DNA from 3 places in the Vreelandella sp. EE27 genome. Region 1 is predicted to be linked to each of the others. Evidence: predicted binding sites of a transcription regulator. Region 1 holds the regulator's gene; each other region holds the start of a gene.
The links. The regulator sigma-54, encoded in region 1, starts transcription at its own class of promoters, with help from an activator protein. The targets are predictions, from matches to a motif close to TGGCACNNNNNTTGCTNT.

Region 1 (4,126 bases):
TAGCGGTAGCGACAACCAGCGCATCCGCATGACGCTACAGCCCGCGCAATAGGAGAATGACCGTGTCGAGCACGCAATCTGGGGCGGTCAAAACGCTTCACGCCCGCCACCTCGCCAAAAGCTACAAGCGCCGCCGGGTGGTAAAAGACATCAACCTGGAGATCACCCAAGGCAGCGTGGTGGGCCTACTCGGGCCCAACGGGGCGGGCAAGACCACCTCGTTTTACATGATCGTAGGCCTGGTCAAGGCCGATGCCGGTACGGTGGGGATCGACGAGCGCGACCTGACTCGGGCACCGATGCACGAACGCGCCACCGCCGGCATCGGTTACCTCCCCCAAGAGGCATCGATTTTTCGCAAGCTGTCGGTGGCCGATAACATCTTGGCGATTCTGGAAACGCGCAAGGAGCTGGACCGCCGCGGCCGGGAAGCGCGCCTGGAGCAATTGCTCGACGATTTCCACATTACCCATATCCGCGACAACTTAGGCATGAGCCTTTCCGGCGGCGAGCGCCGCCGCGTGGAGATTGCCCGCTCGCTTGCCACCGACCCCGCGTTCATTTTGCTCGACGAACCCTTCGCCGGGGTCGATCCGATCTCGGTCGGCGAGATCAAGTCGATCATCCTGGCTCTCAAGGCACGCCACATCGGAGTGCTGATCACCGACCATAACGTGCGCGAGACGCTGGATATTTGCGATATCGCCTATATCGTGGGTGACGGCCACATCATCGCAAGCGGCGACTCAACCGCCATTTTGAATAACCAGAAGGTTCGTGAGGTCTACCTGGGCGCCGATTTCCGCCTCTAAACCATCGCCAATCCTAAAGTTCCGTGTAGTGGCATATTTATTGCACTTGCGCCGGACCCCAACTCGCACTAGGGTGGAGCTTTACGAGTAACGAGTGGTTCTTCAATGGTCATGAAAGCCTCTTTACAGCTGCGGGTCGGCACGCAGCTGACCATGACGCCTCAACTGCAGCAGGCCATTGCCCTGCTGCAGCTCTCCACCCTCGATCTTCGCCAGGAAATTCAGCAGGCGCTCGACGCCAACCCGCTGCTGGAGCAAGAGGACGAGTTTGGCGAAGAGAGCGTGACCGAGACCGCCGAAGCCGAATGGGAAGAGAGCATCCCCAGCGAACTCTCCATCGATAGCGAGTGGTCCGACACCTATCAGGACATGGCGGCCAGCGCCGGCAGCGAGGGGCCGGATTTCGAGCGCCAGGCGGCGGGCCAAAGCCTGCATGGCCATCTGCTCTGGCAGTTGGCCATGACCGACGCCAGTGAGCGCGAGTACGCCATTGCCGAAAGCCTGATCGACGCGCTGGACCCCAACGGCTACCTCACCCAGCCTCTCAACGATATTCGCGAAGGGCTCAAGGCCCAGGGGCTCGAAGGTTTGAGTCAGCGCGAGGTGGAAAACACGCTGATGCGTATGCAGCAGTTCGAACCCACCGGCGTTTTCGCCCGCGACCTGCGCGAATGCCTGATGCTCCAGCTCGCCACCCTGGCCGACGACACGCCGCTTCTGGTGCCCGCCAAACGCCTGGTGCGCCAGTTTCTCGAAGCCCTCGGAAAGGACGACCTGCGCCTTTTGAAGCGCCGCCTGGGGCTCGACGACGAGCAGCTCGATGACGTCATCGGGCTGATCAGAAGCCTCGACCCGCGCCCGGGCAGCGCATATGGCGTCACCAACGAAAGCTACATCACCCCGGATCTGGTGGTGCGCCACGATAACGAAGGCTGGCACCTCGAGCTCAACCCCGAAGCGCTTCCACGGCTGCGCGTCCAGCCGGACTACGCAAGCCTGATCAAGCGAGCGGACAAGAGCCAGGACAACCAGTTTTTAAAAGAGCACCTGCAAGAGGCGCGCTGGCTGATCAAGAGCCTGTCGAGTCGCAACGATACCCTGTTGCGCGTCGGTCGCGAGATCATCGCTCGCCAGCTGGGCTTTTTGGAGCGCGGCGAAGAGGCCATGAAACCCTTGATACTCGCCGATATCGCCGAGGCCGTGGAGATGCACGAATCGACGATTTCACGGGTGACGACGCAAAAATACATTCACACCCCCCGCGGCGTATTCGAGCTCAAGTACTTCTTCTCGAGCCAGGTGAGCGGTCATGACGGCAACGACAGCCACTCGAGTACCGCGATCCGTGCCCGGTTGAAAAAACTGATTCAAGAAGAGACGCCGGGCAAGCCGCTCTCGGACAGCCGCCTTGTGTCGCTATTGGAAGATGGCGGCATTAGCGTAGCGCGGCGCACGGTGGCAAAATACCGCGAAGCCATGGGGATTCCCTCCTCCAGCGAACGGCGGCGTTTGCGTTAAAAAGTGAAACTGGCCGCCGGGGCTTTGCAATGGTAGAAAAAGGGTTACAATCAAAGGACAGTCCTGGATTAGGAGTACGTCGATGCAAGTCAACATTACGGGCCATCACCTGGAACTGACCGACGCTCTGCGCGATTACGTTAACGAAAAACTCGAACGTATCGAGCGTCACTACGACAACATCACTACCGTTCATGTCACGCTTTCCATCGAGAAAGAGCGTCAGCAGGCCGCCTGCACCCTCCACGCGGCCGGCGCCGATTTGCACGCCGAAGCCCAGGACAACGACATGTACGCCGCCATTGACGCGCTGGCCGACAAGGTCGATCGCCAACTCGTAAAACACAAGGAAAAAGCACAAGCTCGCGCCCAGGGCGCTGGCGTGCGTTAAATCGATGACCCTGGAAACCATACTCCCCCCGGAGCGCGTGCTGTTCGACGTCCCCGGGGGCAGCAAAAAGCGCGTGCTGGAGTTCTTCAGCACCTTCATCGCCCAAAATACGCCCAGCCTGGATAGCCAGGAAGTGTTCAGCCGTTTGATCGGCCGCGAGCGACTAGGCAGTACCGGCATTGGGAATGGGGTCGCGATTCCCCACGCCCGCAGCCCTCACTGCAGCGCTCCTATCGCCGGCTTTTTAAAGCTTGCCGAACCGGTGGATTTCGACGCTATCGACGGCGACCCGGTGGACCTGGTGTTTGTACTGCTGGTGCCGGAAGAGGCCGACGACACCCACCTTGCGCTGTTGGGTCAGGTCGCCACCATCATGAATGACGTCGCCACCCGCGCACAGTTTCGCAAATGCGAGAGCCAGCGCGAGCTTTTGGAGATCGTCACCGCCAAAATTCGCGAGCAAACGGGCAGCTAGAACCAGGCCCTACCCACCCAGCCCTACAGACCGAAGAGAAACACTATGCAACTGGTGATTATCAGCGGCCGCTCCGGGTCGGGAAAGTCCATTGCGCTTCAGGCGCTGGAGGACCTGGGCTACTACGCCATCGACAACCTGCCGGCCATGCTGCTGGGTTCACTGGTCGATGAGCTAAGACAGCAAGGCGAGCGCACGCACCTGGCGGTGAGTATCGATGCGCGCAACCTGCCCACGGCCCTGGAGCGCTTTCCGGCCCTGCTTCAGGACATCAAATCCGGCAGTACCCGGGTGCAGGTGATTTATCTGACCACCGACGCCCGGATTTTGCTCGAGCGCTATTCGGCCACGCGCCGGCGCCACCCGCTGACCCGGGACAGCGGGATGACCCTCGAAGAAGCGATCGCCAAGGAGGAAGAGACGCTTTTTGGCATCCGCGAGCTGGCGGATCTGATGATCGACACCTCGCGGCTGACGGTGCACGATTTGCGCGGACGGATCACCGAGCAGCTTTGCCATCAGCGCCAGAGCCAGCTCACCCTGACGCTCGAGTCGTTTGGCTACAAGCGGGGAGTACCGCTGGACGCGGATATCGTATTCGATATCCGCTGTCTGCCCAACCCTTACTGGGACCCGACGCTTAGACACTTCACCGGGCGCGACCCCGAGATCGCCGCTTTTTTACAGGCCTACCCGGTCGTCGATGAGATGGGCATGGATATTCTCAACTGGCTGGAGAAGTGGCTTCCGGCCTACCAGAGCAGCCAGCGCAGCTACATGACCATCGCTATCGGCTGTACCGGCGGCCAGCACCGCTCGGTGTACATGGTCGAACAGCTGGCCAAAAAGATGCTCGATAAGCGCTCCAGCGTACAGCTTCGCCACCGCGAGCTGGGCATTCATTACAGCGTTGACGACACTACCCCATCG
Region 2 (4,126 bases), 1.5 Mb from region 1:
GCGGCAGGCCAAAAATCAGCAAAAAGGCGATCCAGTAGGCAGGCAGGCGTTTGCCCGTGGCCTCGTGGCGGCGCTTGTTCCAGACGATCAGCGCGATACTGGCCACGATCGCCACGAGAAAGGCGGCGGGGATCAACCCAAAGCCGGACTCGAACAGCGGCTCGGGCAGGTAGAGCCCGCGTACGTTCAAAAACATGACTTCACCGAAGGCGAGGCTGTCGCGCGCACCTGGAAGGGTGCGCAGAACGGCGAAGTACCAGAAAAAAATCTGCAAAAGCAGCGGGATATTACGAAAGGTCTCGATATAGGCGGCGGCCAGTTTGGCGATGAGCCAGTTGGGCGAAAGCCGGGCGATGCCCACGATGAAGCCCACGAGAGTCGCTGCCAGCACGCCAAGGCCGCCCACCAGCAACGTGTTGAGCAAACCCACGAAGAAGGTGCGCCCGTAGGTGCTCTGCGATGAGTAATCGATCAGGCTCTGTACGATGCCAAAGCCTGCGGTGTTGTCCAAAAAACCAAAACCGGTGGTGATGCCCCGTGCGGAAAGGTTGTCCTGGGTGTTGCCCACGATATAGAGCAAAAAGATGGCGACGACTGCCACCACCAGCACCTGAAAAATGAGCGCGCGTTTAGCGCGGTCTCGCCAGAAAGGGGGCTTGTGGCCCATCGGGCGAGCATTGGGTCTTACTGACATGAAAGCGTCTCCGCAATACGGCAGGATCAATCAAACGGCCCGCCTGGGTGTTAGCGCGGCGGGCCGGGGTCAAGCGAGACGCTTAGCGAATCGGCGGTGCGTAGTGGAAGCCGCCCTGGTTCCAAAGGGCGTTCACACCCCGTTCGATTTCAAGCGGTGAATCCATACCGACGTTGCGATCGAAGCTTTCGGCGTAGTTGCCGACCTGACTGATGATGTTGTACGCCCAGTCGGCTTCAAGGCCCATGCCTTCGCCGTAGTTGCCGTCCTGGCCCAGAAGACGCGCGATATCCGGGTTTTCACTGTCCATCATGTCGTCGACGTTTTCGCTGGTGACGCCGTACTCTTCGGCGTTGAGCATAGCAAACAGCGACCACTTAACGATGTTGAACCAGGTGTCGTCGCCCTGGCGAACCACCGGGCCCAGCGGCTCTTTGGAGATGATCTCGGGAAGGATCATCGCGCTGTCCGGCTCGTCGAGCTGGATGCGCAGCGCGGCGAGCTGGGAGGTATCGGAAGTCAGCACGTCACAGCGCCCGGACTGGAAGCCGCCCACGGTTTGCTCGGAGGTGTCGAAAACGATCGGATCGAAGGCCATGTCGTTGGCGCGGAAGTAGTCCGCCACGTTGAGTTCAGTGGTGGTGCCGGACTGGATGCAGATCGCCGCGCCGTCGAGCTCGTCGGCGCCGTTAAGGCCCAGGTCACGATTAACCATGAAGCCGATACCGTCGTAGAAGGTCACGCCGGTGAAGTTCAGACCCAGGGTAGTGTCGCGGGTGGTGGTCCAGGTGGTGTTACGAGAAAGCACGTCGATCTCGCCAGACTGCAGCGCGGTGAAGCGCTCGACGGCGTTCAGCGAGATGTAGTTGACCGCGTCTGCATCGCCCAGCACGGCAGCGGCCACGGCGCGGCAGACGTCAACGTCCAGGCCTTGCCATTCGCCGCTGTCGTCCGGGGCGGAGAAACCGGGCAAACCATCACTCACGCCACACTGCACGGCGCCTCGTGAGCGCGTATCTTCCAAGACATCTGCCTGAACGCTCGCTACACCCGATAAGGTGATGGCGCCAGCACAGCCCAGCAGTACCACGTGTTTTTTGTTAAGCATGGTTGTTTCCCTTCCTCGTTATTAAATTTCGTTATAAATGCCGAAGCACGGCACATAACGCTAGCAAGGAAGATGCCAGAAAGGACATATCTACTCATTCAGCGCTTTTCAACGCAAAATCGGCAACGTTTTGACCAAAGTTGTGCTGCAAAAAAGTGCGACTTCGGCTACTGGTTGAGCTTATTTGGTGCACCGGCCGTGCGGCCCCTGCCGAATCGGCCAGTGAAAACAGGCGAGTGGGGCAAAAATGGTTAGCGAATGGGCGGGGCGTACTGAAGGCCGCCATCGCGCCACAGCCCGTTCAGCCCACGTCCGATATTAAACGCTGAACCTGCACCCACGTTGCGATCGAACATCTCGGCGTAGTTGCCCACCTGCTTGACGATTTGATAGGCCCAGTCGGCATCAAGGCCCATCGCCTCGCCGAAATTGCCGTCGCGGCCCAGTAGGCGCAGCACATCCGGGCTTTCGGATTCGAGTTGTTCGTCCACGTTGGCCATGCTCACGCCCAGCTCCTCGGCGTTGAGCATGGCGAACAGCGACCATTTAACGATGTTGAACCACTGATCGTCGCCCTGGCGCACCGCCGGGCCCAGGGGCTCCTTGGAGATCGTCTCGGGGAGGACGATGGCCATGTCCGGGTCGGCCAGCTGCATGCGCTGGGCATAGAGTTGCGAGGCGTCGGAGCTTAAAACGTCGCAGCGTCCGGACTCGAAGCCGGCGATGGACTGCTCCGGGGCGTCGAACACTACCGCATCGAAGCTCATGCCGTTCAACCGAAAGTAGTCGGCCAGGTTGAGCTCGCTGGTGGTGCCGGACTGGGTGCACACCGCCGCGCCGTCCAGCTCGCTTGCGCTTTGAACGCCCAGGTCGCTTGCCACCATGAAGGCCTGGCCATCGAAATAGCTCACCCCGGTGAAGTGGATGCCCAGAGTGGTATCCCGGGTCGAGGTCCAGGTGGTGGTACGCGAGAGCACATCGACCTCGCCGGACTGAAGCGCCGCAAAGCGCTCGACCGAATCCAGCGGTACGAACTCGACGTTGGCGCCTTCCCCCAGGGCGGCGGCGGCCACCGCGCGGCAAATGTCGGTATCCAGCCCCCGGTAGGTGTCTTCGTCGTCCAGCGCCGAGAAGCCGGGCTGGGCCGCATTGACTCCGCAGCGCAGACTGCCGCGCTCTTGCACCGTTTCAAGCGTGGTGGCCAGCGCCAGGCCGGGCAGCAAAAGCGCCGCCCCGGTCACCAGCTTGATGCGCCAACCCGCGGCCCCTGGGATAGCACTTGTGAGGGTCCTTTTGATTGCCCTTGTGTGATCCGCTTTGTTCATTGTTGTGTCCCTTGCGTGGGTAAGCGCTACAAAAAAGGCCGAGCAGTGCCCGGCCTCGATTCAGTGCGTGTCGCTTTGGGGAATTTAAGCGAAAGCGGCGCGCATAAACGGCGGCAGCGCCAGGGCGCCGCGGTGAGCCTCTACCGTGTAGTACTGTAGCGGCATTTCATGCTCCGCGGCAGCCTCTTCGCGAAAGCTTTCAACGTTTGTCGCCTTGCCCGCCAGCGTCACGCTCCACCAGCCCGACGGATAAACCGGCTGGGGGAAGGGCAGCGTTGCCACGCTTTCAAAGCCTGCTTTTTTCATATCCTTGCGCAGTTCACGAATGATCGACCCGCTGTGATAAAGCGGCGATTCGCTTTGCTGCACCAGCACGCCGCCGGGGCGCAGAATGCGGTGGCAGCGCGCCAGAAATTCGGTCTTGAAAAGCCCTTCCGCCGGGCCGACCGGGTCAGTGGAGTCGATGATCAGCACATCGATGCTTTCATCGGCTGCGTCATCCACCCACTTCACACCATCGGCGAACAAAAGCTCGGCGCGCGGGTCGGCGTTGGCTTCTACCAGCGCCGGGAAGAAGCGCTCGGAGGCCTTGGTGACCTCTTCGTCGATGTCGATTTGAGTGACTTTTTCCACGCTTTCGTGACGCAGCACTTCCTTCAGCGTGCCGCAGTCGCCGCCGCCGATGATCACGACGCGCTTCGGGTCCTGATGGGTGAAAAGCGCCGGATGGGCGATCATTTCGTGGTACAGGAAGTTGTCCCGGTCGGTGAGCATCACGCAGCCGTCCAGCACTAACAGGTTGCCGTAGGTCTCGGTGGCATAGACTTCCAGGTGCTGATAGGCGCTTTGTACATCCCAAAGCTTCTCGCTGACTTTGAGCGAGAACGCGCTGCCGTGGGCGTCGAAGACTTCGGTGAACCACTGCGCTTGATCGAAATCGTTCATCGGGCCTCTCCGGCGTCGCTTTGCTGGTCGTTTTTATGGTACTGGGGGCTAAGC
Region 3 (4,126 bases), 2.0 Mb from region 1:
GGGAGGTGCCCGGCGTCGATCAAACGGTCGACGGTTCGAGCCAGCTGCCCCCGGCTGACCCAGTCGTGTTCGTTGCCGAACGAGCCATGCAGCATGTAGACCACCGGGTAGGGCTCGGCGGCATCTACCTGGTAGCCGTCGGGCAGGTAGAGCGTGTAAGGGTAGTCATCACCCAGCACCGGGGAGGGGAACGCGTGGCGCGAGACTTCGCCGGCCAGCGCCGGGGCACTGAGTAAAAAAGCACTCATAACAACAGTGAGCGCACGCGCTGAGCGCATAAGACAAGCCGCAATAGGGTGAAGGGGCACACTGCCTCCGAGTGTTCATGACAAAAGGGATGTGACCAGCGGGGCTGGCTGCGCTATTAGCATAGCAGCGCCTCAGGGCAGGAGGCTTGGATGCAAAAGGTCGAGGAGATTTATTGGCTGCGCGCCTACGGATGCGCGGCGGTTTTCCTGTTTCATTGGCTGGACCATCTCAATCAACGCGTGGACACCCTGACCACCGACTTGATGCGTATCCCTCTGGTGTTGGGAACGCCGGTTTTTTTGTTTATCTCCATTTTCGTGTTCGCGCTTCGCTACGCCCGCCAGGTGCCGCCGGGGTTTTTATGGCAACGCGTCAAGTACGTGATACTGCCCTACGTAACGTATGGGTTTATCTACGCCACCGCCGAGTGGGTGCGCCTGAACATGGGCGGCACCTCGGTGGGGTATTTAAGCGTTGCCCGGGAGTACTTTCTCTACGCGGGCTGGCACGGCTACTTTCTGATTATCGCCATGCAGTTCTACGTGGCGTACTGGTTGTTTGCCCGCTGGCGGCTGTGGCGGTTCGACCCGGTGCCCGGGCTTTGGGTGAGCTGCGTGGTCAGCATGGCGTATTGGGGCACGGCCTACTGGCTCGAGGTGGCGCCGCCAGGCTACCTGCTTTGGGTCGCCCCGCTTGGCTGGGTGTATCTGTTCTTTTTGGCGCTGGTGCTGGTGCGCTACTACCAGCCGGTAGCGCAAGGCGAGACAAGACCCCGCCCGCCGCGCTGGATGCAAGCGTTCTCCTCCCCGATTTGGCTGGCCGGGGCGGTGGTGCTGATCGTACTGGCTACGCTTCCGGGCTGGCTGGTGTTCACCTCCAAGGAGGTGTGGGTGATCCCGCTGTTCGTATTGGCCACGCTTTGCGCCATGCGCTACCTGAAAGGGCGCCCCGCGCCTGCGTGGATGCGCACGATCAACCGCTACTCCTTCGGCATTTATCTCGCCCACCCGATGTTTTTTGCCATTGTCGATACGGTGGTCGGCGTAGAAACGCTGCCGCTTTTCCTTTACGCGCTGCTGTTGATCGTCGTGGGTGTCGTGGGCTCTATCGGGCTGAACAAGGTCGCGAATACCACGACGTTGACCACCATGCTCTTTGGGAAGCGCTTGAAGGTGTAGTAAAGAGGCGATCACCCCATGCTTGCGCACGCATTTGGTTCAATAAAGGTTTTTATGAACCCTTTTGGTGCATTCGGAAGTGGCTTCTGAGTCCCGTCCCGGGGGCGTTGATTTAGACGCGCAACATCAGGGCAGCTTTCGGGTTGAGAAAATCATTTTTAAAACAGAGGCTTGGTAAGCCGTCATGCCATATTGGTGCAAAGTTGGCACGCTACATGCTTATTAAACGGCAACGGCTGGCGTCGTAGGCAAACGCCTCACAGCGTGCTACAACGATAGTCGGTTTATTTTAATCGCTGGTCACGGGGCCTGGTTTGAAACTCGCCCCAATGCGAATACACAACAAAGGCGTGCTATACGCTCGCGGCGTATCAACGGTTTTGTTCAACAATACGTTTAATAGATCGCTTAACAGTACACGCTTTAAGCCACGCTCATACCGGAGACGGAGAACAGTATGTCAGCCAAGACGCTCGCGCTAATCGAAGAAAATGAAGTCAAATGGGTAGACCTGCGTTTCACCGATACGCGCGGTAAAGAGCAGCACGTCACCGTACCGGCACGGGACGTGGACGAAGAGTTTTTTGAAAACGGTCAGATGTTCGATGGCTCCTCCATCGAAGGCTGGAAGGGCATCAACGAATCCGACATGATTCTGCGCCCGGAAGACGGCACCGGCTTTCTCGACCCCTTCACCGAAGATGCCACGCTGATTTTGCGTTGCGACATCATCGAGCCGGCCACCATGCAGGGTTACGATCGCGACCCGCGCTCCATCGCCAAGCGTGCCGAAGCCTATCTCGAGTCCACCGGCCTTGGCGACACCGCGTTTTTCGGCCCGGAACCCGAGTTCTTCATCTTCGACGAAGTACACTGGAAGACCGACATCCAAGGCTCCATGTACAAGATCTCCTCGGAAGAGGGCGCCTGGGCGACCGATAGCCAGATCGAAGGCGGCAACCTGGGCCACCGCCCGCGTGTGAAAGGCGGCTATTTCCCGGTTCCGCCGGTGGACAGCTTCCACGACATTCGTGGCGCAATGTGTAACACCCTTGAAGCGATCGGCCAGAGCGTCGAAGTGCATCACCACGAAGTGGCGAACGCCGGTCAGAACGAAATCGGCGTCAAGTTCAACACCCTGGTGAAGAAGGCCGACGAAGTTCAGGAAATGAAGTACGTGATCCACAACGTGGCCCACGCCTACGGCAAAACCGCGACTTTCATGCCCAAGCCCCTGGTTGGCGATAACGGCTCCGGCATGCACGTTCACCAGTCGTTCTGGAAAGATGGTGCCAACCAGTTCGCCGGCGACGAGTACGCGGGCCTTTCCGAAATGGCGCTTTACTACATTGGCGGCATCATCAAGCACGCCCGTGCCCTGAACGCCTTCACCAACGCCTCGACCAACTCCTACAAGCGTCTGGTGCCGGGTTTCGAAGCGCCGGTCATGCTGGCCTACAGTGCGCGTAACCGCAGTGCGTCGATCCGTATTCCGTACACGGCTAGCCCCAAAGGCAAGCGTGTCGAAACGCGCTTCCCCGACCCGACCGCCAACCCTTACCTTGCGTTCGCGGCCATGCTGATGGCGGGTATCGACGGCATCAAGAACAAGATCCATCCTGGCGACGCCATGGACAAGAACCTGTACGACCTGCCGCCGGAAGAAGGCAAGGCCGTACCGACCGTGGCCTCGAGCCTCGACCAGGCGCTGGAAGCCCTCGACGCCGACCGCACCTTCCTGACCGAAGGCGGTGTGTTTACCGACGAAATGATCGACGCCTACATCGAGCTCAAGATGGAAGAAGTCACGCGCATGCGTATGGCGACGCACCCGGTCGAGTTCGACCTGTACTACAGCTGCTAAGCTCTAACGTTAGGGGCACCCTTGAGGTGTTACTGACTCAAAACCCCGCCTCGGCGGGGTTTTTTTATGGGGAAGACTATGGGCATGCGTGTCATTGGCATGGCGAAGTACGCGCGCCTGGCGGCGTTGCTGTTGGGGCTTTCGCTGACGGCGGGAAAGCTCCAGGCGCAAACGGTGTACCGCGTGGTGGATGAAAGCGGCCGGGTCACTTATACCGACAACCCGGAGCGCGGCGGCGAGGCGATCACGCTGGCGCCGCTGCCCGGGGTCGAGCGGACGCCGCCGCCCCCCTCTTCGAGTCCGGCAAGGACCCGGCCCGGCCAGCCCTTTATGCCCTACGACCGGTTCGTGATCGCCAACCCTTCGGCCGAGGCGCTGATTCGCGATGCCATGACCCCGGTCGAGGTGTACGTTGAGCCGGCGCTGCGCGACGACCATCAAATAAGACTTCTGGTGAACGGCGAGGTCAGCCAGTCGGCGCTGCACAGCGACGCGTTTTGGTTGACCGGCTTGCCGCAAGGTCACCACCGGCTTCAAGCCGAGCTGCTCGATAGCCAGGGGCGCGTTCAGCATCGCACTGACGCGGTGAGTATTACCGTCGCGCCGCGCTAATATGCACTAAAATGGTGCGAATGCGCGGCGTTAACCGGGCGGCGCTGCGCTATTAAACGCCGCGTTGCGCCGCCTGGATGCGTTAAAGCCGTGCATGACAGCGCTAGCGCCCAATTGGCGCGCTTTTTGCAATTCCTCTTAAAACATCACACAGACATTGCACCACACGATGATCAAGCCACGCGAATTCTTAGGGGGCTCCTCAGGACACGCCATGTATCAG

Region 2: ACWHVV_RS17360 (amino acid ABC transporter substrate-binding protein) is a predicted target of sigma-54. The motif match lies at 1,863-1,880, and genes of this name have one in related genera.
Region 3: glnA (glutamate--ammonia ligase) is a predicted target of sigma-54. The motif match lies at 1,632-1,649, and genes of this name have one in related genera.

What each region holds. Positions count from the first base shown of each region.
Region 1 covers NZ_OZ309109.1:2,212,052-2,216,177, forward strand. Annotated here, with positions in the region: gene lptA (lipopolysaccharide transport periplasmic protein LptA) at 1-52, shown strand, start outside; gene lptB (LPS export ABC transporter ATP-binding protein) at 63-812, shown strand; gene ACWHVV_RS10650 (RNA polymerase factor sigma-54) at 918-2,330, shown strand; gene hpf (ribosome hibernation-promoting factor, HPF/YfiA family) at 2,413-2,721, shown strand; gene ACWHVV_RS10660 (PTS sugar transporter subunit IIA) at 2,726-3,196, shown strand; gene rapZ (RNase adapter RapZ) at 3,242-4,126, shown strand, end outside.
Region 2 covers NZ_OZ309109.1:3,701,497-3,705,622, reverse strand. Annotated here, with positions in the region: gene ACWHVV_RS17365 (amino acid ABC transporter permease) at 1-694, opposite strand, end outside; gene ACWHVV_RS17360 (amino acid ABC transporter substrate-binding protein) at 777-1,802, opposite strand; gene ACWHVV_RS17355 (amino acid ABC transporter substrate-binding protein) at 2,054-3,127, opposite strand; gene speE (polyamine aminopropyltransferase) at 3,212-4,072, opposite strand; gene hemE (uroporphyrinogen decarboxylase) at 4,069-4,126, opposite strand, start outside.
Region 3 covers NZ_OZ309109.1:232,553-236,678, forward strand. Annotated here, with positions in the region: gene ACWHVV_RS01135 (alpha/beta hydrolase) at 1-248, opposite strand, end outside; gene ACWHVV_RS01140 (acyltransferase family protein) at 399-1,427, shown strand; gene glnA (glutamate--ammonia ligase) at 1,885-3,291, shown strand; gene ACWHVV_RS01150 (DUF4124 domain-containing protein) at 3,370-3,903, shown strand; gene glnL (nitrogen regulation protein NR(II)) at 4,118-4,126, shown strand, end outside.